DNA from 2 places in the Streptomyces viridosporus T7A genome. Region 1 is predicted to be linked to the other one. Evidence: predicted binding sites of a transcription regulator. Region 1 holds the regulator's gene; the other holds the start of a gene.

Region 1 (11,494 bases):
GTCGCCTCGTCCATCGCCGCCTGGATCCGCGCCAGCCCGTCCAGCACCCGGATCGCCGGGCCCTCCGTCGCCGAGGGGGCCGGGGACACCTGGTGGCCGAGGCCGGCGTACCACTCGAAGGCGGCGACGGCCGAGCCGACCCGGCGCTGGCTCGCGCTGACCTCGTCGTACATCCCGCGCAGCAGCCGGGTCATGACCTCCTGCGGGGAGGTCGGGACCAGCCAGTCCATGTCGTCGGGGTCCGGGTGCAGCAGGGCCAGGTCCATCAGGCAGGGCACCGGCTCCGCGTCCCGGCGCGGCACGCGTCCGCGCCGTACGGCCCGGGAATACACGCGATCCCCGGCCTCGCACAGTCGGTCAGCACCGTGTGGATGCTCGTCCGTCCCGTGCCCGGCCATCGCCCGTCCCACCCCCGGTCCGCCACTTTCCGCAGCGCAACTATGCGCGGCCGGAACCGGCTCCGCAACACGGGTCCTCGCGGCGCGGCCACCGGAAACCACCGCTATGCCCGGCTATTTCCGCACCCCGGGTCGTGCCGGCGCGACGAACCGGCGGGGCGTGGCCGAATATTGACGCCGTGCCGCACCGCCGACCGGGAGGCGGCGGTGCGGAAACCCGCGGGCGGGAGGACGGCCGCGCGGGCTACTTCAGACCGATCTCGTCGCACGCCGCCTTGTACTTCGCGGTGCAGATGTCCGACACCTCGTAGATCCCGTCGGCGACGACGGTGTCCCGGATGTTCTCCTGGGTCAGCGCGACCACGGGCACGAGCTGCGCCGGGATGTCCTTGTCCGTGGGGCTGTCCACCCGGTCGCGGGTCAGCGCGTCGAACTTGATGTCCCGGCCCTGGACCTTCGCCACGGCCATCTCCGCGGCGCTCTCGGCCTCCTCCGGGTAGGACTTGTACACGCTCATGTACTGCTCGCCGGCGATGATCCGCTGCACCGCCGCCAGTTCCGCGTCCTGGCCGGTGATCGGGGGCAGGTCGGTGACGCCGGCGGCCTTGAGCGCCGCGACGATGCCGCCCGCCATGCCGTCGTTGGCGGAGTAGACCGCGGCGATGTTCGACGCGCCGATCGCGTTGATCGCCTCGGTCATGTTGGCCTGGGCGTTCTCCGGCTTCCAGTCCTTGGTGTCGTAGGACTTGGCGATCGTCACCTTGCCCCTGAGCTCGGACAGCGCGCCCGCCTTGAACTGCTTGGCGTTCGGGTCGGTCGACGAGCCGTTCATCATCACGATCTTGTCGGTGACGTCGAGGCCGCCGGAGGACTCCAGCAGGGAACGTCCCTGGACCTCGCCGACCAGCCCGTTGTCGAAGGAGATGTACGCGTCGATCGGCCCCTCGGCCAGCCGGTCGTAGGCGATGACCGGGATACCCGCTTCCTTGGCCTTCTTCACACCGCCCGCGATGGCGTGCGCGTCGACCGCGTCCAGCACGATGACGTCGACCTTCTTGTCGATCATCCCCTGCAGCTGGCTCTCCTGCTTGCCCGCGTCCGCGTCCGCGTTGGCGTACTCGACCTTGCCCCGGTTGTCGGTGAGGGACTCCACCTTCTTCTTGAAGATGGGGTAGTCGAACGTCTCGTACCGGGTGTTGGCCTTCTCCGGGAGCAGCAGCCCGACGGTGATGTCGTTCCCCTTGGTCGGGCTGGCGTCCTCGCTGCTCCCTGTCGCGTCGAGCACGCCGCAGCCGGCGAGCATGACGGACATCGAGGTGACGGCCACAGGTATGGCGATACGACGCATGCGGGGGCTCACTTCAGGTGCGTTCCGGACGTGGGCACAACTTTGTGTCCCATGTGACTGAAAAGCCAACGCTTTAGCCACCATCGGAGTCAAGAGTGATCACTTAACGAGATGGACACAACACGGTGAGCCGCACTCGTGAGGGACCCGCGACCGACCTGGGGAGATCCGCCGAACCCGCACACAGGGGTCCATCACCGGCGGGTGCGCGCACGACGAGGGGCCCGGAGGTCCACCGGAACCCCCGGGCCCCTGCCCGTCCTTCGTCTCCGCGTCAGTCCGGCTGCTGCTGCCGCTTCGGCCGCCACACCACCAGCGCGCTGGTCTGCTGGACCTCCTGGTACGGCACCAGGTCGCGGCGGTACGAGGCGTGCACCGCTGCCTCGCGCTGACGCATCGTCGCCGCCGCCCCGTCGAGGGCGTCCTCCAGTTCGGCCACCCGGGCCTGGAGGGCGGCGACCTGGTTCTCCAGTTCGATGATGCGCTTGATTCCGGCCAGGTTGATGCCCTCGTCCTGCGACAACTGCTGCACCTGGCGGAGCAGTTCGATGTCACGGGCCGAGTAGCGACGGCCCCGGCCGGCGGTGCGGTCCGGCGACACGAGCCCCAGGCGGTCGTACTGGCGCAGCGTCTGCGGGTGCAGGCCGGAGAGCTGGGCCGCCACCGAAATGACGTAGACCGGGGTGTCGTGGGTCAGTTCGTACGGATTGCGTCGACGGCCGTCCATCAGTCTCAAGCTCCCTTCGCGGCCTGGAACAGCTCCGCCCGCGGGTCCTCGCCCGCGGTCGCCTCGCGATACGCCTCCAGTGCGTCACGAGCCTTCCCCGACAGGTCCTTGGGAACACTCACCTCCACGGTGACCAGCAGATCACCGCGGGTGCCGTCCTTGCGGACCGCGCCCTTGCCCCGCGCCCGCATGGTGCGGCCGTTGGGCGTGCCCGGCGGCAGCTTCAGCGTGACCGGGGGACCGCCGAGCGTCGGGACCCGGACCTCGCCGCCGAGGGCCGCCTCGGGATACGTGACCGGGACGGTGACGGTGAGGTTGTCGCCCTTGCGGCCGAACACCGGGTGGGTGCCGACGTGCACGACGACGTACAGGTCGCCCGCCGGGCCGCCCCGCTCGCCCGGGGCGCCCTTGCCGCGCAGCCGGATCCGCTGGCCGTCGCTGACGCCCGCGGGGATGCGCACCTGCATGGTCCTGGAGGACTTGGCCCGCCCGCTGCCCTTGCAGACGTCGCAGGGGCTCTCCGCGATCAGACCGCGGCCCTTGCAGTCGGGGCAGGGGTCGGTGAGCGAGAAGCCCCCGCCGGAGCCCCGCGCCACCTGCCCGGTGCCGACGCAGGTCGGGCACACGCGCGGTGTGCCGTTCTTGTCGCCGGTGCCGGAGCAGGCCTTGCAGGGCGCCTGCGAGGACATCCGCAGCGGAACGGTCGCACCCTCGATCGCCTCGGTGAAGCTGAGGGTGACCTCGGACTCGATGTCCTGGCCGCGCCGGGGCTGGGTACGCGTGGTGCCCGTGCCGCCGCGGTTGAACAGGCCCCCGAAGACGTCACCGAGGCCGCCGCCGAAGCCGCCGCCCGCCTGGCCCCCGGCCTGACCCCCGAAGAGGTCGCCCAGGTCGAAGTTGAAGGAGCCGCCGCCCGCGCCCGGCCCCGGGCGGAAGCCGCCGTTGCCGAAGAGGGCGCGGGCCTCGTCGTACTCCTTGCGCTTCTTGGGGTCGCCGAGGACGTCGTTCGCCTCGGAGATCTCCTTGAACCGCTCCTCCGCCTTGGCGTTCCCCTTGTTGGCGTCCGGGTGGTACTCGCGGGCGAGCTTCCGGTACGCCTTCTTGATCTCGGCCTCGGTGGCGTCCTTGGGGACGCCGAGGACCTTGTAGTAGTCCTTCTCGATGAAGTCCTTGGTGCTCATCCCCGACGTCCCTCCTTCCCTGCGTCAGCTATTACGTCAGCCCTCCTCCGGGCCACCGTTCTCCTTGTTCTCCGCGGCGTCCGCCGCCTCGGTGCCCTCCTCGGCCGGCTTGACCGTCTGCGCACCGGGCTGCGGTTCGGCCACGGCCACCCGCGCGGGGCGGATGGTGCGCTCGCCGATGCGATACCCCGGCTGCAGAATCGCCACGCACGTCGTCTCGGTGACGTCCGGGGCGTAGGAGTGCATCAGGGCCTCGTGGATCGTCGGGTCGAAGGGCTCGCCCTCCTTGCCGAACTGCTGCAGGCCCATCTTCGCCACGGTCGTCTCCAGCGACTCGGCGACGGACTTGAACCCGCCGACCAGCTCGCCGTGCTCCCGCGCGCGGCCGATGTCGTCGAGCACGGGCAGGAGTTCGGTCAGGAGGTTCGCGACGGCGATCTCCTTGACCGCGACCCGGTCCCGCTCGACGCGGCGGCGGTAGTTCTGGTACTCGGCCTGGAGGCGCTGGAGGTCCGCGGTGCGCTCGCTCAGTGCGGAGCGCGCCTGGTCCAGCTGGGCCACCAGGGCGGCGTTCCGGTCCGCGTCCGCGTCCGGGGCCGTCCCCTCCTCCGGGGAGGGGGTGGGGGCGGCCTTCGGCTCGGCTTCGTCGGAGGAAGCGCCGGAGGGGACGTCGGGCTGCTGCGGCTGCTGCTCGTCGAAGCCCGGGGTCTCCTCGGTCACGCCGCACCGTCCTTCCGGTCCTCGTCCACGATCTCGGCATCGACCACATCGTCGTCCGCCCTGGCCTCACCGGCGCCGGCGGAGGCGCCGCCGGCCGCCTGGGCGCCCTGGGCGTCGGCGTACATGGCCTGGCCCAGCTTCTGGGAGACGGCCGCGACCTTCTCCGTGGCGGTGCGGATCTCGGCGGGGTCGTCGCCCTTGAGCTTCTCCTTCAGCTCGGCGACGGCGGCCTCGACCTCGGTCTTGATCTCGCCGGGGACCTTGTCCGCGTTGTCGCCGAGGAACTTCTCGGTCTGGTAGACGAGCTGCTCGCCCTGGTTGCGGGACTCGGCGGCCTCGCGGCGCTTGTGGTCCTCCTCCGCGTAGCGCTCGGCCTCCTCGCGCATGCGGTCGACCTCTTCCTTCGGGAGCGAGGAGCCGCCGGTGACGGTCATCTTCTGCTCCTTGCCGGTGCCGAGGTCCTTCGCCGTGACGTGCATGATGCCGTTGGCGTCGATGTCGAAGGAGACCTCGATCTGCGGGACGCCGCGCGGCGCCGGCGGCAGACCGGTCAGCTCGAACATGCCGAGCTTCTTGTTGTACGCGGCGATCTCGCGCTCGCCCTGGTAGACCTGGATCTGCACCGACGGCTGGTTGTCCTCGGCCGTGGTGAAGATCTCCGAGCGCTTCGTCGGGATGGTGGTGTTGCGCTCGATCAGCTTGGTCATGATGCCGCCCTTGGTCTCGATGCCGAGGGACAGCGGGGTGACGTCGAGCAGCAGGACGTCCTTGACCTCGCCCTTGAGCACACCGGCCTGGAGCGCGGCGCCGATGGAGACGACCTCGTCCGGGTTCACACCCTTGTTGGCCTCCTTGCCGCCGGTCAGCTCCTTGACGAGCTCGGCGACGGCGGGCATGCGGGTGGAACCGCCGACCAGGACGATGTGGTCGATCTCGCTGACGGAGATGCCGGCGTCCTTGATGACGTTGTTGAACGGCGTCTTGCAGCGCTCGAGCAGGTCCGCGGTCAGCTGCTGGAACTGGGCACGGGTCAGCTTCTCGTCGAGGTGCAGCGGCCCCTCGGCGGAGGCGGTGATGTAGGGCAGGTTGATCGAGGTCTCGGTGGACGAGGACAGCTCGATCTTCGCCTTCTCGGCGGCCTCGCGCAGACGCTGCAGCGCCATCTTGTCCTTGGCCAGGTCCACGCCGTGCCCGGCCTGGAACTGCTTGACCAGGTAGTCGACGACGCGCTGGTCCCAGTCGTCACCACCGAGGTTGTTGTCGCCGTTGGTGGCCTTCACCTCGACGACGCCGTCGCCGATCTCCAGCAGGGAGACGTCGAAGGTACCGCCACCGAGGTCGAAGACGAGGATGACCTGCTCGTCCTTGTCGAGGCCGTAGGCCAGCGCGGCGGCCGTCGGCTCGTTGACGATGCGCAGCACGTTCAGACCGGCGATCTCGCCGGCCTCCTTGGTGGCCTGGCGCTCGGCGTCGTTGAAGTACGCGGGGACGGTGATGACCGCGTCGGTCACCTTCTCACCCAGGTACGCCTCGGCGTCCCGCTTCAGCTTCTGCAGCACGAAGGCGCTGATCTGCTGCGGGTTGAAGTCCTTGCCGTCGAGGTTGATCTTCCAGTCGGTGCCCATGTGGCGCTTGACCGACCGGATGGTCCTGTCGACGTTGGTCACGGCCTGGCGCTTGGCCACCTCACCGACCAGCACCTCGCCGTTCTTGGCGAAGGCGACGACGGACGGCGTGGTCCTGGCGCCCTCGGCGTTGGTGATGACGGTGGGCTCGCCGCCCTCCAGAACGCTGACGACGGAGTTAGTCGTGCCCAGGTCGATGCCGACCGCACGTGCCATTTCGATTCCTCCAGCTGACTTGAGTGGAACTGACTCAAGTGTGCCCGAACATCCGGCAGGGGGTCAACAGAACTGAGTCGAGCAGACTCAACTCTTATCTATTCTCTACACGCAACCGCTGGCTGACCTGCACGGACGCGGTCGAAGATCGTTGACGGGGCGGTAAAACAGGGGTGACGGAAACCCGCGCCAGCGCCAGCACGACCACCACGGCCACCGCCGCCGCCCACAGCACCACGCCCCCGGATGCCCACCCGGTGTGCGCGCACACCCCGGCGACCACCCCGCCCAGCGCCCCGGTGCCCAGCAGGACGGTCACCGCGCGCGGGGCGACTCCGAGCCTACGCAGCCGGTGCCCGAGGTGGTCCGGCCCCCCGCACGCCAGGGGCCGCCGGGCCGGCCACCGCGCGAGGACCACGAGCGCGACGTCGGCGCACGCCACGGCGGTCAGCGCGAACAACACCCCGGCGCTCGCGCCCATTCCGTGCCCGGCCCGTACGAACACCACCGCCGAGGCGAGCACGAACCCCGTGAACAGCGAGCCGCAGGCACCGAGACCGGCCCGCGCGGGATGCCGGTTGTGGACGAGGAACCCGGCCAGCGCGGCGGCCAGCACGCTCAGCAGCACCATGATCCCGTCCATCAGCTCGGCCGCCGCGCAGACCGCCGCCCCGAAGGCGGTCACCACCCCCACCGTGCCGGCCAGCCCGTCCGCGTGGTCGAGCCCCCGGAAGGCGGCGGTGAGACCCGCGACCCACCCCACGGCGAGCAGCCCGCCCGGCACCCCGGTCTCCTCGAACGGCACCACCACCGCCGCCGCCGCGGTCGTACCGGCGAGCGGGACCCACCACTTCAGCCGCCACACGTCCACGGCCAGCCCGAGCGCGCCGACACAGGCCCCGGCGACCAGCAGCGTCCCGATCCCGGCGCCGAGCGGCGCGACGCCCGTGGCGTCCCCGGCGGCCGCGACCAGGACGGTGGCCGACGCGACGGCCGCTCCCCCGGACAGCGGTACCGCCCGCCGACGCCTGCGGTCCAGGAGGCCGAGGCGCAGGGCGGGGGGCCGGAGCAGCTCCGTGAGCAGGGCGGCGAGGAGCAGGGCAGTGGTGGCGGCAGCGATCCCGTAGAGCACGGATATAAGTTAGGGGCGTATGTACCGATTGAGCGTGAATAACACGATCGGATCCGGGGCGCCACCTCAGGCAACCCTCAGCGACTCAGATCACCCCGCGCCCGGCTACAGTGCGGCCGAGGATAGGGGTACTCTCGAACGGACTGCATAAGTTACCGCTTAGTAATTTCGGGGAGTCCTACGGGAGCCCCGACGAAACCCCTCGCAGGCCCGAGGAGCCCCCATGCAACTCGCCGCGATCATCGTGTCGCTGGTCCTGACCGTGGTCGGCGTTGCGCTGCTCGCACGCGCGATCGGCCAGTTCGTCCGGTACTTCAAGCTGGGCCAGCCGGTCCCGGCCGGTACCCGGACCGACAACCCCTACCAGCGCAGTGTGACCCTGGTGAAGGAGTTCCTCGGCCACACCCGCATGAACCGGTGGGGCATCGTCGGCATCGCCCACTGGTTCGTGGCCGTCGGCTTCCTGACGCTGCCGCCGACCCTCGCCCAGGCCTTCGGACAGCTCTTCCAGGCCGACTGGACGCTGCCGGTGATCGGCGGCTTCCTGCCGTTCGAGATGTACATCGAGTTCATCGGCGTGATGACGGTGATCGGCATCGCCGTGCTCATCGCGATCCGGCTGCTCAACCTGCCCTCCCGCCCCGGGCGCAAGTCCCGCTTCGCGGGCTCCAAGTCCGGCGAGGCGTACTTCGTCGAGGCCGTCATCCTCACCATCGGCCTCGCCATCTACGTGCTGCGCGGCCTGGAGGGCGCCCTGCACCACGTGGACGGCTACCAGGCGTCGTACTTCGCCTCGTACCCCCTGGTCCTCGCCTTCGACGGGCTGAGCACCACCACGCTGCAGAACCTGGTCTACCTGTTCGCGATGATCAAGATCAGCACCTCGTTCATCTGGATGATCGTGGTCTCGCTGAGGACCAACATGGGCGTGGCCTGGCACCGCTTCCTGGCCTTCCCGAACATCTGGTTCAAGCGCGAGGCGGACGGCGGCACCGCCCTCGGCGCCCTGCAGCCCATGACCTCGGGCGGCAAGCCGATCGACTTCACCGACCCCGGTGACGACGACGTCTTCGGCGTCTCCCAGGTCGAGCAGTTCTCCTGGAAGGGCCTGCTGGACTTCTCCACCTGCACCGAGTGCGGCCGCTGCCAGTCGCAGTGCCCCGCCTGGAACACCGGCAAGCCGCTCTCCCCGAAGCTGCTGATCATGAGCCTGCGCGACCACGCGCACGCCAAGGCCCCCTACCTGCTGGCCGGCGGCGGCAAGACCATGGAGGGCGAGGAGAAGGCGTCCGAGGAGCAGCTCAAGGACGTCCCCGCCGCCGCTCTCGCCGAGGCCGAGCGCCCGCTGATCGGCACCCTCGAGGAGAACGGCGTCATCGACCCGGACGTCCTGTGGTCCTGCACCACCTGCGGCGCCTGCGTCGAGCAGTGCCCGGTGGACATCGAGCACGTCGACCACATCGTCGACATGCGCCGCTACCAGGTCATGATCGAGTCGGCGTTCCCGTCCGAGGCGGGCACGATGCTCAAGAACCTGGAGAAGAAGGGCAACCCCTGGGGCCTGGCGAAGAAGCAGCGCCTGGAGTGGCTCAAGGAGGTCGACTTCGAGGTCCCGGTCGTCGGCAAGGACATCGAGGACCTGTCCGAGGTCGAGTACCTGTACTGGGTCGGCTGCGCCGGCGCCCTGGAGGACCGCGCCAAGAAGACCACCAAGGCCTTCGCCGAGCTGCTGCACATCGCGGGCGTCAAGTTCGCGATCATGGGCGGCGACGAGAAGTGCACCGGCGACTCCGCCCGCCGCCTCGGCAACGAGCCCCTGTTCCAGGAGCTCGGCATGGAGAACGTCATGGCGCTGAACGCCGCGTTCGGCGAGGAGATGGACGACGACGGCAAGGTCACCGAGGAGTCGCGCAAGCCGAAGTCGGCGAAGAAGATCGTCGCCACCTGCCCGCACTGCCTCAACACGCTCGGCAACGAGTACCCGCAGCTCGGCGGCGACTACGAGGTCATCCACCACACCCAGCTGCTCCAGCACCTCGTCGACGAGGGCAAGCTGATCCCGGTCACCCCGGTCGAGGGCATCATCACCTACCACGACCCGTGCTACCTGGGCCGCCACAACAAGATCTACACGCCGCCGCGCGAGATCATCGGCAAGGTCCCGGGCCTGCGCAACGAGGAGATGCACCGCCACAAGGAGCGCGGCTTCTGCTGCGGCGCCGGCGGCGCCCGGATGTGGATGGAGGAGCGGATCGGCAAGCGCATCAACGAAGAGCGCGTCGACGAGGCCCTCGCCCTCAACCCGGACATCGTCTCCACCGCCTGCCCGTTCTGCCTGGTCATGCTGACCGACTCGGTCAACGGCAAGAAGAACGACGGCAAGGCCAAGGAGTCCATCCAGGTCGTCGACGTGGCCCAGCTGCTGCTGGAGTCCGTCAAGACGCCGGCCGACCCGGCGGGCGAGGCGGAGAGCGAGAGCGCCCCGGAGCCCGAGCCGGTGAAGTAACCGCCCCGGCCCCTCACGGCACCCTCCCAGCGCCCCGTCCCGGCCCCGGCCGGTGACGGGGCGCCGTCGTTCGCGGGGGCCGTCGTTCGCGGGGGCCGTCGTTCGCGGGGGCTGGGGTCTGCGGGTGCCGCGATCCGCGGCCCTGTGGTCCGCGGCCGCTGCGGTCACCGCGGGCCGGCCCGCGGGGGAACCGGCGAGCGGGCAGGGCCCTGCCCGCCCGGCAGCCGCCACGTCCGGACGTGCGCCGCCCGGTGCGCCGTCCAGTCCTCGTCCGACTCGTCGTCCGGCCCTCATCCGACCCGTCGTCCGCCCCGTCGTCCGACGCGCGGGAGACCGTGCCCCGCAGGACCGCGCCCGGCGGCCCGTACGCCCCGTCTGCCCCGTCTCCCCCGTCACCGGATGCCCCGGACGGCCGAACCGTCCCGGACCCGAACGGCACCGGCCCCGACCTCCTCCGTCCGCCCTGCGGAGGACCCGGGCCGTCGGCCCCCTCCGCAGGACGGACGGCCGCGGCCACCCACCCCTTAGGGGATGTCACAGCTCGGCCGCAATGCCGGATCCGAAGCCCGGGGCCCGGCACGCGGCCCTCCAGGACCAGGTACGTTCAACAACGTGGCTGGATTCAGGATCGGACGCGGCCGGGACAACAACGGCGCTCCTCACGCGCGACCGCAACACCCCCCGTACGGACAGCAGATGCCGCCGGGGCCGTCGTACGGCTCCCCGCACGCGGCGCCTCAGCCGTACCCGCCCCAGCAGCCGCCCCACGGCAGAGGCGGCCACGGGGGCGGCAGCCCCTGGCCGCAGGCGAACCGCGGCCCGGGCGGACCCGGCGGCCACGGAGGCCACTACGGCCCCGGGACCGGCGGCCACGGCGAGCCCGAGTACTTCGGCGACGGCGGCGCGTACCCTCCCGGCGCCCACGCCCCGCACGACCCGTACGCGGCCAACAACCCGGGCCACACCCAGGCCTTCCGGGTCAACGAAGACCCCTACCTCCAGGGCGAGCCCCTCCCCGCCGCCCCGGTCGGCCCCCGCCTGGGCTGGAAGGACCTGCTGAAGGGCATCGTCACCGCGCCCGACCGCACCTTCCTCCAGATGCGCGACTACACGATGTGGGGCCCCGCCCTCGTCGTCACCTTCCTCTACGGCCTGCTCGCGGTCTTCGGCTTCGACGGCGCCCGCGAGGAGGCGATCAGCGCCACCCTCACCAACCTCATACCGATCGTCCTGATGACGGCCGTGGCCATGGTGATCAGCTTCCTCATCCTGGGCGCGGTCACCCACACCCTGGCCCGCCAGCTCGGCGGCAACGGGGCCTGGCAGCCCACGGTCGCCCTGTCCATGCTGATCGCGTCCCTCACGGACGCCCCCCGGCTGATCCTCGCGATGTTCGCGAGCGGCGACGCCACCTTCGTCCAGATCGTCGGCTGGGCCACCTGGGTCGCGGGCGGCGCGCTCCTGACCATGATGGTCGGCCGCTCCCACGACCTGCCCTGGCCGAAGGCGCTGGGCGCGTCCGCGATCCAGCTCCTCGCCCTGCTGTCCCTCGTGAAGCTGGGCACGCTCTGACCGAGCCGCGCACGGACGCCCCCACGCGGACAGGGCCGGTGGCCCTGAGCCGATCACCGCATGGAGCGG
Region 2 (11,494 bases), 1.1 Mb from region 1:
ACTTGCGCAGCTCGCTGCGGAGTTCGGGGGTGAGGACGTGGCCGGCCCGGCCGACGAACAGGGCCATGTGGTACGCCACCACGCTCATGTCGCACTCCGCGGAGCCGTGCACGCCGAGCAGCGAGCCGTCGCTGATCGACATCACGAACAGGCTGCCCTCGTCCATCGCGACCATGGTGTGCTTGACCGGGCCGAAGTCCATCAGCTTCGAGGCGCCGACGGTGAGGCTGCCGATGCCGGAGACGACGGTGGCCAGGTCGGCGGCGGAGCCGCGCGGGCCGGTACGGGGCTCCGCCTTCGCCTCGCGGGCCTCGAGGTTGCGGGCGTGATCGGAGGAGAGGAGCAGCAGGCCGTCGGAGGAGACCACCGCGACCGAGAGGATGCCGGGCACCTCCTCGACGAGGTTGTTCAGCAGCCAGTGCAGGTTGCGGGCCTCACTGCTCAGTCCGAAGGTACTGGGCGCGGTCAACTGCTTGCCTCCTCGACTGTGCCCCCCGTGGCCTCTTCGGTTGTGGCGGTCGCGGCGGACGGGGCGTCGTGCGGGCCCGTCTGCTCGGCGATCTCCACCGCGACGTCCCGGCGACCGGCTTCCGCCCCCCGGCGGAAGCCGCCGAGACGGCGGCGCAGTGCCTCGGCGTCCACGGAACCGGTGCGCGGCCGTGGGGCCTGGGCGGGCGTGGTGATCTTCGGTGTGCGCTTGGGCAGTCCCTTGGCGGTGACCGGGTCGTCCTCCACCGGCCCGTCGGGCACGCGTGCGTGCTCGTCGCCGGCGTCTCCGGCGTCGCGGGCGGAGTCGGACGCGGACGGGGCCGCGGGTGCCGGCCGGTCGGGTGTCACCGGCCGGGTCGGCAGCCCGGACTGCCGGGGGGTCCCCGCGGTCGCGGGGACGTCGGACGCGGTCCGGGCGTCGTCGGTGGCGTCGGCGGCCGTGTGCTCGCCGGACGGCCGCGCCCCGGCACCAGGAGCGGCACCGGCCTCGGTGCCGCGGTCGTCGCCGGCTCCGGCGGCCGACGGCTCGGTGACGGCCGTGTGCCCGACCTCGTCGGGCGCGGTCCCGGTGTCCCCGGCGCCCTCCGACGGTGCGGCTCCCGGCATGGCCGGCGGTGCCGTCGCGTCGTCGGCCGCGGCCGACGGGGACGGGATCAGCAGCTCCATCGTGGTCTCGGCGAGGCGCTGGGACGGCATCCGCGCGCCCTCCGCGTCCGCGTCCGCGGCCGGCTCCGCCGCGGGGTCCTCGGCGGGCTCCCCGTCGCGGTCCGCCGCGGGGTTCGCGTCGTGGCCCCGCGCACGGTCTCCCGCGGTGTCCTCGGTGTCCGCGGCGTCGCCGCCCTCGGGCTCCGCACCGGTCTCCGTCGAGGAGCCCGAGGAGTCCGTCGAGGAGTCCGCCCGGGAGGCGTCCGCCCGCGTGGACTCCTGGTGGCGCACGGCCTTCTCCGCGAGGGCGACCAGCGGGTCGTCGCTCTCCCTGCGGCCGTGCAGCACGTTGGAGTTGGCCTCGGCGTCGGCGCCCGGGAGGGAGACGGCGTGGGTGCCGCCGGGGACGGGGCCGGAGGTGGGGACCGCGGAGGGCTCGGCGGAGGCGAGCAGGGACTTGGGCAGGACCACGACCGCGGCGATGCCGCCCTGCTTCTGCTTGCGCAGCCGGACCCGCACCCCGTGCCGGTGGGCGAGCCGGGCCACGACGTACAGGCCGAGGCCGAGACCGTCCTCGACCTCCTGGTCGTAGCCGGCCTCCGGGTCGAACTCGGACAGGCGGGAGTTGAGCCGCTCCAGCCGCTCCTCGGTCATGCCGATGCCCTCGTCCTGCACGGAGAGCATGACCTCGCCGTTCTCCAGCAGCCAGCCGGAGGCCTCGACGGGCAGGTCGGGCGGGGAGAAGGAGGTGGCGTTCTCCATGAGTTCGGCCAGCAGGTGGGACAGGTCGTCCGCGGCGAACCCGGCGATGTGGGCGTGCGGCGGCAGCGCGGCGATCCGGACCCGCTCGTACCGCTCGATCTCGCTGACCGCGGCCCGTACGACGTCGACGAGCGGGACGGGTCCGGCCGTGTGCTGGACGTGCTCGGTGCCGGCGAGGACGAGGAGGTTCTCGCTGTGCCGGCGCATGACCGTGGCGAAGTGGTCGAGCTTGAACAGGGTGGCCAGGCGGTCCGGGTCGTCCTCGCGCTCCTCCAGGCTCTCGATCACGCCGAGCTGCCGCTCGACCAGGCCGAGGGTGCGCAGCGCCAGGTTGACGAAGGTGCCGCCGATGCCGGTGCGCAGCCGCTCCAGTTGCGCGGCGGCCCCGTCGAGTTCGGCACGCAGTTCCTCGCGGGCGTCGGCCATCTTCTGGCGCTGGCCGACGAGGTGCTTGCGGTCGGCCTCCAGGGTGGCGATCCGCCCGGCGAGGCCGACCGCGTGCGCGTGCAGGGCGTTGACGGAGCGGACGACCTGGGCGAACTCGTCGTTGCGTCCGGTGAAGGTGATCGGCTCCTCGGCCCCGGGGTCCTCCGCCCCGGCGAGCCGGGCGGAACCGCGGCGCAGCACGGAGAGCGGACGGGTGAGGGAGCGGGCCAGTCCGGTGGTGATGCCGATGGCGAGCAGCATCAGGGCGCCGAGGACGGCGACGCGGATCTCCAGTGCGGTGACGTCGTCGTCGCGCAGCTGGGCGAGGTCCTTGACACGCTGGTCGAACAGCGCCGACTCCGCCCCGCGCATCATCTCGACGCGCGCGGTGAGGGCGGCCCGGAGCTTCTTGGTGTCGGTGCCGAGTTCGTCGTCGGAGAGCGTCGGCTCGTCGGTGAGCCTCGCGAGGTACTTGTCGGCGGAGTTGACCTCGGGTCCGGTGACCGTGGCGTCGTAGGAGGCGCGGGCGGCCTTGGGCGCGGTGTCGCGGAAGTCGGCGAGGGCGGCGTCGGAGCGCAGCCGGGCCTGGAGCGCGGCGGCGGTCAGCGCGTCGCGCCGCTCGGTGTCGGCGTCCGAGGAGACGGCGGACGTGGACGGCAGGCCGGTGATCGGGTCGATGACGGTCTGCGTGGCGCTCGGCACGTTCAGCGCGGCGAGCAGCAGACCGCGGGCGGCGGCGGCCTGCTGGACGGCGGAGTCCAGCTCGGCGAGCGCGTAGGCGCCGGAGCCCGCGCGGGGCGGGGTCTGCTGGGCGAGCTGCTCGGCGAGCCGGTGCAACTGGGTGATGGCGGCGGAGTACGCCTGGTGCGCCTCGAGCGCGCTGCTCTTGCCGGTGAGCGCGGCGCGGCGGACGGCCGCGATGGCGTCGAGGTCGTCACGCAGGACGTCCGAGGTGCCGGTGTCGGCGCGCAGCTCCTCGACCTGCCGGTCGACGCGGGCGCTGTGCTCCTCCGAGGGGGCCTTGGCCTTGGGGCGGCCGGCCGCGATGTAGGAGGTGACGTCGTCGCGCTCGTCGGCGAGGGAGTGGGCCAGGGCGAGGGCGTCCCGGGTCTGCTCGGCCAGCGTCACCAGGTCCTGGGAGTCCTTGAGTTCGCCGGAGGCGGCCAGGACGGACGGCGTCCCGGCGCCGGCGATCGCGGCGGCCACCACCGCCACGGCCACGATGAGCCGATTGCGCACATGGGTGGGGCGGCCCCTGCCGACGGTGGGCGTCTGCTCCGCCTCCCCCGTGGGGGCCGTCTGCTTGGCTGTGCGACGAGGCCGCGACTTCTGCACCGGTGCTCGCATTCCTGACTCGTGTACCCCTGGATCCGGGTGACGCTCCGTCAACGGGCGTGGACGCTCGCCCCGAGCCCTGGACCGTACTCGGGCAGCAGGGCGCCCGTATCGCTCCCCGACCCTCCCAGCGCCCGTGGGCAGTGGATGCGCATCACCTGACCCGCCACTCAAAGGAGTGAACATCGGACGCGAGTTGGGGAGCAAGTCCCGGCGCCCCGTGTGACGGCTCCGCGCGGGACGCCGGTTGGACGTCTGCGGCGGGCGGTGGCAGGATTCGCCGCCACGCGTTCCCGGAGCTCTGCATTCCCACCCAAAACCGGCGTCTGACCTGCGCGACCGCCGCGTTCCGACGAACGGAACCGGTCTTTTGCGGTCCGTGTGAAGGGCTCGTGCAGACTGGCCGGATGCGTATGGAACTGGTTTCGGAGCCCGGCGATCCGGGCCGCCCCAACGAGGACTTCGCGAGCGTCGGGCTTCCGGCCTCCGGACAGGGCGGTTCGCTCGTCGTGCTGGACGGGGTCACGCCTCCGCAGGACGGGGGCGGCTGTCTGCATTCCGTTCCCTGGTTCACCGCGCGCCTCGGCGGAGCGCTGGCCGAACTGACCGTTTCGCTCCCGGATGTTCCCCTGACCGAGCTGCTGTCCCGCGCCCTCACGCGTACCGCCGACGGCCACGCGGCAACCTGTGACCTTTCTCACCCCCGCACACCCCAGGCCACGGTGGCGCTGGCCCGCTGGTCACCGGAGTCGGTCGAGTACCTGGTCCTGTGCGACTCGGCCCTGCTGGTCGAGTCGGACGACGGCACGGTGACCGCGCTGCTGGACGACCGGCTGGCCCGGCTGCCCCGCTCGGCCCTGGCGACGGACGCCCTGGTGGACGCCACGGTGCGTAACCGGGAGGGCGGTTTCTTCACCGCGGCGGCGGATCCCTCGGTGGCGGCCCGCGCGGTCACCGGCACCCTGCCGCGCGACCGGGTGCGCGCCCTGGCCGCCCTGACGGACGGGGCGGCGCGCTGGGTGGAGCGGTTCCACGAGGGTGACTGGGCGGACTGCCTCACCCTCGTCCGCAAAGAGGGGGCGCGCTCCCTGGTGGACCGCGTGCGGACGCTGGAGCGGGCGGACGCGGACCGGCCGGCGCCGCGGCGGGGCAAGACCCACGACGACGCGACGGTGGTCTACGCGGAGCTGTGGCCCCGACGGCCCCAATGACCCTGCCGGTCCCGGTGGCCCCAACGGTCACCGCGGCCCCGAGGGCGGTGCGCGCCCGGTCCCGCCCCGATCACTTCTCCATTCCGCGGTTCAGCTGGTGCAGCAGCCGGGCGAGTTCCGCGACCTCGTCGGGGTCCCAGTCGGCGAGGCGGCCGGCGTAGCGCGCGCGGCGGGCCTCGCGGACCCTGCTCACCCGTTCGCGTCCCTCCCCGGTGAGGGCGACCAGCCAGGCGCGGCCGTCGGCGGGGTCCGGCTCGCGGGCGACGAGCCCGAGTTCCTCCAGCGCGCGCAACTGACGCGACATCGTCGCCTTGCCGACGCCGATGTAGGCGGCGAGTTCGGTGGCCCGCTGTGCGCCGCACTCGTCCAGACGGACGAGCAGCCCGTAGGCGGACGGCTCCAGGTCGGGGTGGACCTCGCGGGCCATCTCCCCCTGGTTGGCCCGGGCGCGTCGCAGCAGCACCGTCAGCTCCCGTTCCAGCGCGAGGAGTCCGGGCTGCTCCGGAACGCTTCCGGGCCCTGGGGTGGCGGCGCGTTCCCCGCCGCCGTTTCGGTCTTCGTGCACGTGAGCCCTGCCTCGGTCTTCCCGGTCCTGAAGGTTCTCGCCAAGTGGCGGCGTCGCCGCAGCTCCGCCAGTATTTCGCAGGCGTGGATCAACGGCGGCTTCCGGACGAAACGCTCCCCCGCGTCGCGGTCCACGCGCGCAGTTCCCCCACCAGGCGATCGCGTGGCATGCCCACCGCATGCGATGCGGGTCACCCCTGCGGACACCCCGTCAATCATCCTTCGGAGAACACGTCATGCCCGTGCACAGATCCGGCGTCACCCGTTTACACGTGTACACCGCCGTCGCGGCGGTCCTGTTCGGCCTCTTCTCCCTGCCCGGTGCGGCCGCGGCGGACGAGCCCTCCCCCGGCACTCCCCCGCGCGGCTCCGCCCACATGGGCATGGGCGTCATCGCCCACGACGGCCAGGACGGCGTCCCCACCCGGCGCTCCACCCAGACGGAGGGGGTGGACGTTTCCAGCCATCAGGGGGACGTCGCCTGGGGGACCTTGTGGTCCAGCGGGGTGAAATGGGCCTACGTGAAGGCCACGGAGGGGACGTACTACACCAACCCCTACCACCCCCAGCAGTACAACGGCTCGTACGACGTCGGCATGATCCGCGGCTCCTACCACTTCGCGACCCCGGACACATCGAGCGGCGCCGCCCAGGCCGACTACTTCGTCGACCGCGGCGGCGCCTGGTCCGCGGACGGCAGGACCCTGCCGGGCGCGGTGGACATGGAGTGGAACCCCTACGGGGACGACTGCTACGGCAAGTCGCAGAGCGCGATGGTGCACTGGATCGGCGACTTCCTGGACCAGTACCGGGCGCGCACCGGCCGGGACGCCGTCATCTACACGTCGGCCAGTTGGTGGAAGCTGTGCACCGGCGACTACGCCGGCTTCGCCTCCGCCCATCCGCTGTGGGTCGCCCGGTACGCCTCCACCGTGGGGGAGCTCCCCGCCGGCTGGGGGACCTACACGATGTGGCAGTACACCTCGAGCGGGCCGACCGTCGGGGACCACAACCGCTTCAACGGCACGCTCGACCGGCTCCGGGACCTCGCGCTGGGCTGAACGGCGGTCCTGCGCAACGCCGCAGGGTGAGGCGGCACGGTGAAGGCCCGGGCCTCCCTCACGGGACCCGGGCCTTCCCTCATCCGGTCACCACCGTCACACGGCGACCGGAACCTCCGGCGCCGCGCCGTCGGTGGCCGGCGACAGCGCCAGCTCGAGCACCTGGCGGACGTCGGTGACGGTGTGGACGTCGAGCTTGTCCAGCACCTGGGCCGGGACGTCGTCCAGGTCGGGCTCGTTGCGCTTGGGGATGATCACGGTGGTGACGCCCGCCCGGTGCGCCGCGAGCAGCTTCTGCTTCACCCCGCCGATCGGCAGCACCCGCCCGGTCAGCGAGACCTCCCCGGTCATCGCCACATCGGTGCGGACCAGCCGGCCGGAGAGCAGCGAGGCCAGTGCGGTGGTCATCGTGATGCCGGCGCTCGGGCCGTCCTTGGGCACCGCGCCCGCCGGGAAGTGGATGTGCACGCCCCGGTCCTTCAGGTCGGCCACCGGCAGCTCCAGTTCGGCGCCGTGGCTGCGCAGGAAGCTCAGCGCGATCTGCGCCGACTCCTTCATCACGTCGCCCAGCTGGCCGGTCAGCGTCAGACCCGCCGCGCCCGTCTCCGGGTCGGCGAGGGACGCCTCCACGTAGAGGACGTCGCCGCCGGCCCCGGTCACCGCGAGCCCGGTGGCGACACCGGGGACGGAGGTGCGGCGCTCGGCCGGGTCCTGGGCGGACTCGGGCACGTGGTGCGGCCGGCCGATCAGGCCCCGCAGGTCGTCCTCGGTCACGGTGCACGGCAGTTCCCGCTCGCCCAGCTCGTGCTGGGCCGCGATCTTGCGCAGCAGCCGGGCGACGGACCGCTCCAGGGTGCGCACGCCCGCCTCGCGCGTGTACTCGCCGGCGAGCCTGCGCAGCGCGCCCTCCTCGATGGTCACCTCGTCGGCGCCGAGGCCGGCGCGCTCCAGCTGACGCGGGAGCAGGTGGTCCCGGGCGATGACGACCTTCTCGTCCTCGGTGTAGCCGTCCAGGCGGACGATCTCCATCCGGTCCGCCAGCGCCTCCGGGATGGCCTCCAGGACGTTGGCGGTGGCGAGGAAGACCACGTCGGACAGGTCCAGCTCGACCTCCAGGTAGTGGTCCCGGAAGGTGTGGTTCTGCGCCGGGTCGAGCACCTCCAGCAGGGCCGCGGCCGGGTCGCCCCGGAAGTCCGAGCCCACCTTGTCGATCTCGTCGAGCAGCACGACCGGGTTCATCGACCCGGCCTCCTTGACGGCGCGGACGATCCGGCCGGGCAGCGCGCCGACGTAGGTGCGCCGGTGGCCGCGGATCTCGGCCTCGTCGCGGACGCCGCCGAGGGCGACCCGGACGAACTTCCGGCCCATGGCGTGGGCGACGGACTCGCCCAGGCTGGTCTTGCCGACGCCGGGCGGGCCGACCAGGGCGAGCACGGCGCCGCCGCGGCGGCCCCCGACCACGCCCAGCCCGCGCTCCGTGCGCCGCTTGCGCACCGCCAGGTACTCGGTGATGCGCTCCTTCACGTCCTCGAGGCCGGCGTGCTCGGCGTCGAGCACGGCCTGGGCGCCCCGGATGTCGTAGGCGTCCTCGGTGCGCTCGTTCCACGGCATCTCCAGGACCGTGTCGAGCCAGGTGCGGATCCAGGAGCCCTCGGGCGACTGGTCGGAGGCGCGCTCCAGCTTGTCGACCTCCTTGAGCGCGGCCTCGCGGACCTTCTCCGGCAGGTCGGCGGCCTCGACGCGGGCGCGGTAGTCGTCGGACTCCTCGCCCTCCTTCTCACCGTTGAGCTCGCGCAGCTCCTTGCGGACGGCCTCCAGCTGGCGGCGCAGCAGGAACTCGCGCTGCTGCTTGTCGACGCCCTCCTGGACGTCCTTGGCGATGGACTCGGCGACGTCCTGCTCGGCGAGGTGGTCGCGCAGCTGCTGGGTCGCGAGCTTCAGCCGGGCCACCGGGTCGGTGGTCTCCAGCAGGGCCACCTTCTGCTCGGTGGTGAGGAACGGCGAGTAGCCGGAGTTGTCGGCGAGCGCGGCGACGTCGTCGATGGCCTGGACGCGGTCGACGACCTGCCAGGCGCCGCGCTTGCGCAGCCAGGCGGTGGCGAGCGCCTTGTACTCCTTGACCAGTTCGGTCGTCTGTCCCGGCAGCGGGTCGGGCACGCTCTCCTCGATCCGGGTCCCCTCCACCCACAGCGCCGCGCCCGGCCCGGTGGTCCCGGCGCCGATCCGCACCCGGCTCCGGCCGCGGATCAGGGCGCCCGGGTCGCCGTCGGCCAGCCTGCCGACCTGCTCGACCGTGCCGAGGACGCCGGTTCCGGCGTAGGTCCCGTCGACGCGCGGCACCAGGAGCACCCTGGGCTTGCCCGGCGTGTTCTTCGCGGCGGCCTGGGCGGCCTCCACCGCGGCGCGCACCTCCGCGTCGTTCAGGTCCAGCGGGACCACCATCCCGGGCAGCACGACCTCGTCGTCGAGCGGCAGCACAGGCAGGGCGAGCGGTGTGGACTCAGCAGCCATGATCTCCCCTTCGGCAGTCAAGTTGAGTTATGCCGACTCAATGCTCATGAGCCTCCGAATGTTCCCCAAGGGGTGTTCGCTCTGAGCGATCACCCGGAGACGGACGGAAACCCTCCTTCGGGTCGGGGTCCCGACACCCCGGCGCCCCGGCGAAGGGGGCCCTGCCAAGATGAACGGATGGCCACCCCGTACGGCATTCCCGAAGCCCCCGAAGTCCTCGACCGCCGCGAGGGCCCGTTCGGCGAGGTCGTGCTGCGCCGGCACGGCGACCTGCTGCAGATCATCGCGAACGGCTGCTTCCTGATGGACACCTCCGACGGCCGCTCGGAGCGCCGGCTCGTCGACGCCGCCCTGGCCGCGCTCGACGCCGCCGACGCGGCCGAGGGCCGCGGCCCGCGCCCCGGCCCGCACGTCCTCATCGGCGGGCTCGGCGTCGGCTTCTCGCTCGCACACGCCGCCGCGCAGTCCCGCTGGGGGCGGATCACCGTGGTGGAGCGCGAACCGGCCGTCATCGACTGGCACCGCGAGGGCCCGCTGGCCGAGTTCTCCGCCGAGGCCCTCGCCGACCCGCGCGCGAGGATCGTCGAGACGGATCTCGTCGCGTACGTCAATGAGACGTCCGACACGTTCGACGCGCTGTGCCTCGACATCGACAACGGGCCCGACTGGACCGTCACCGAGGGCAACGACGGGCTCTACTCGCCGCCCGGACTGGCCGACTGCGCAAGGGTGTTGAGACCCCACGGAGTGCTCGCCGTGTGGTCGGCCAAGCCCTCCCCGGAATTCGAGGGAACCTTGCGGAATGCCGGGTTCCGGCACGTGCGTACCGAAGAGGTACCCGTTGCCCGGGGCGTTCCGGACGTCGTGCACCTCGGCATCCGCCCTGGATAGCAAACACGCGGTAACTCCCCGTACGCTGCTGCCCTGACGCCGATCATTCAAGCGTCAATCGCAGTCATGCGCAGACGACGGATCACCCCACGGATTCCGGATAAGCACACTTCAGGGGCGGGCGATGGAGCAGACACACACCTCCCACAACGGCACGGCGACGGCCACCCCCGGCGCACAGCGGCGGGTCCTGGTGGTCGAGGACGACGCGACGATCGTGGACGCCATCGCGACCCGCCTCCGTGCCGAGGGGTTCCTCGTGCAAACGGCGGGCGACGGCCCGTCCGCGGTCGACACGGCCGAGGCCTGGCAGCCCGACCTGCTGATCCTCGACGTCATGCTGCCGGGCTTCGACGGGCTGGAGGTCTGCCGCCGGGTGCAGGCCCAGCGCCCCGTGCCGGTCCTGATGCTCACCGCGCGCGACGACGAGACCGACATGCTGGTCGGGCTGGGCGTCGGCGCCGACGACTACATGACGAAGCCTTTCTCCATGCGGGAGCTGGCGGCCCGCGTGCACGTGCTGCTGCGCCGCATGGAGCGGGCGGCCCTCGCGGCCACGACGCCGCGCAACGGCATACTGCGCCTCGGTGAGCTGGAGATCGACCACGCGCAGCGCCGGGTGCGGGTGCGCAGCGAGGACGTCCACCTGACGCCCACCGAGTTCGACCTCCTGGTCTGCCTGGCGAACACCCCCCGCGCGGTGCTCTCCCGCGAGCAGCTGCTGGCCGAGGTCTGGGACTGGGCCGACGCCTCCGGCACCCGCACCGTCGACAGCCACATCAAGGCGCTGCGCCGCAAGATCGGCGCCGAGCGCATCCGCACCGTGCACGGCGTGGGCTACGCCCTGGAGACGCCCACGCCATGAGCGACGGGCCGGCCCGGCGCAGGAACCCGGGGAAGTCGCCCTGGGGCGGTGCACGCCCGTTCTCGATCAAGACCAAGCTGGGCGCGCTGGTCGTCATCTCGGTGTTGATCACCACCGGGCTGTCGATGATCGCGGTGCGCACCGAGACGGAGCTGCGCTTCATCACGGTCTTCTCGATGATCGCCACGCTGCTCATCACCCAGTTCGTGGCGCACTCGCTCACCGCCCCGCTGGACGACATGAACGCGGTGGCCCGGTCCATCTCGCACGGCGACTACACCCGCCGGGTGCGCGAGAACCGCCGCGACGAGCTGGGCGACCTGGCCCAGACGATCAACGCCATGGCCGACGAGCTGGAGGCCCAGGACCGTCAGCGCAAGGAGCTGGTGGCCAACGTCTCGCACGAGCTGCGCACCCCCATCGCGGGCCTGCGCGCGGTGCTGGAGAACATCGTCGACGGGGTCACCGAGGCCGATCCCGAGACGATGCGCACGGCCCTGAAGCAGACCGAGCGCCTGGGGCGCCTGGTGGAGACCCTCCTCGACCTGTCCCGCCTGGACAACGGCGTCGTCCCGCTGAGGAAGCGGCGGTTCGAGGTGTGGCCGTACCTGTCCGGCGTCCTCAAGGAGGCCGGCATGGTCGCCTCCGCCCGCGCGGGCATGGCCACCGGCTCCGGCAGCCACACGCGTACGGACGTCCACCTGCACCTCGACGTGACGCCGCCCGAGCTGGTC

The links. The regulator HspR, encoded in region 1, represses chaperone genes until heat shock. The targets are predictions, from matches to a motif close to TTGAGNNNNNNNNNCTCAA.
Region 2: lon (endopeptidase La) is a predicted target of HspR. The motif match lies at 9,027-9,045, and genes of this name have one in related genera.

The regions. Positions count from the first base shown of each region.
Region 1 covers NZ_CP023700.1:4,481,171-4,492,664, reverse strand. Annotated here, with positions in the region: gene CP969_RS20850 (helix-turn-helix transcriptional regulator) at 1-398, opposite strand, end outside; gene CP969_RS20845 (sugar ABC transporter substrate-binding protein) at 643-1,746, opposite strand; gene CP969_RS20840 (heat shock protein transcriptional repressor HspR) at 2,021-2,473, opposite strand; gene dnaJ (molecular chaperone DnaJ) at 2,479-3,654, opposite strand; gene grpE (nucleotide exchange factor GrpE) at 3,691-4,374, opposite strand; gene dnaK (molecular chaperone DnaK) at 4,371-6,215, opposite strand; gene CP969_RS20820 (MraY family glycosyltransferase) at 6,310-7,347, opposite strand; gene CP969_RS20815 ((Fe-S)-binding protein) at 7,571-9,853, shown strand; gene CP969_RS20810 (Yip1 family protein) at 10,385-11,425, shown strand.
Region 2 covers NZ_CP023700.1:5,539,127-5,550,620, reverse strand. Annotated here, with positions in the region: gene CP969_RS25785 (roadblock/LC7 domain-containing protein) at 1-469, opposite strand, end outside; gene CP969_RS25780 (sensor histidine kinase) at 466-3,657, opposite strand; gene CP969_RS25775 (protein phosphatase 2C domain-containing protein) at 4,065-4,868, shown strand; gene CP969_RS25770 (MarR family winged helix-turn-helix transcriptional regulator) at 4,939-5,433, opposite strand; gene CP969_RS25765 (lysozyme) at 5,669-6,493, shown strand; gene lon (endopeptidase La) at 6,590-9,004, opposite strand; gene CP969_RS25755 (spermine/spermidine synthase domain-containing protein) at 9,182-9,895, shown strand; gene CP969_RS25750 (response regulator transcription factor) at 10,020-10,760, shown strand; gene CP969_RS25745 (HAMP domain-containing sensor histidine kinase) at 10,757-11,494, shown strand, end outside.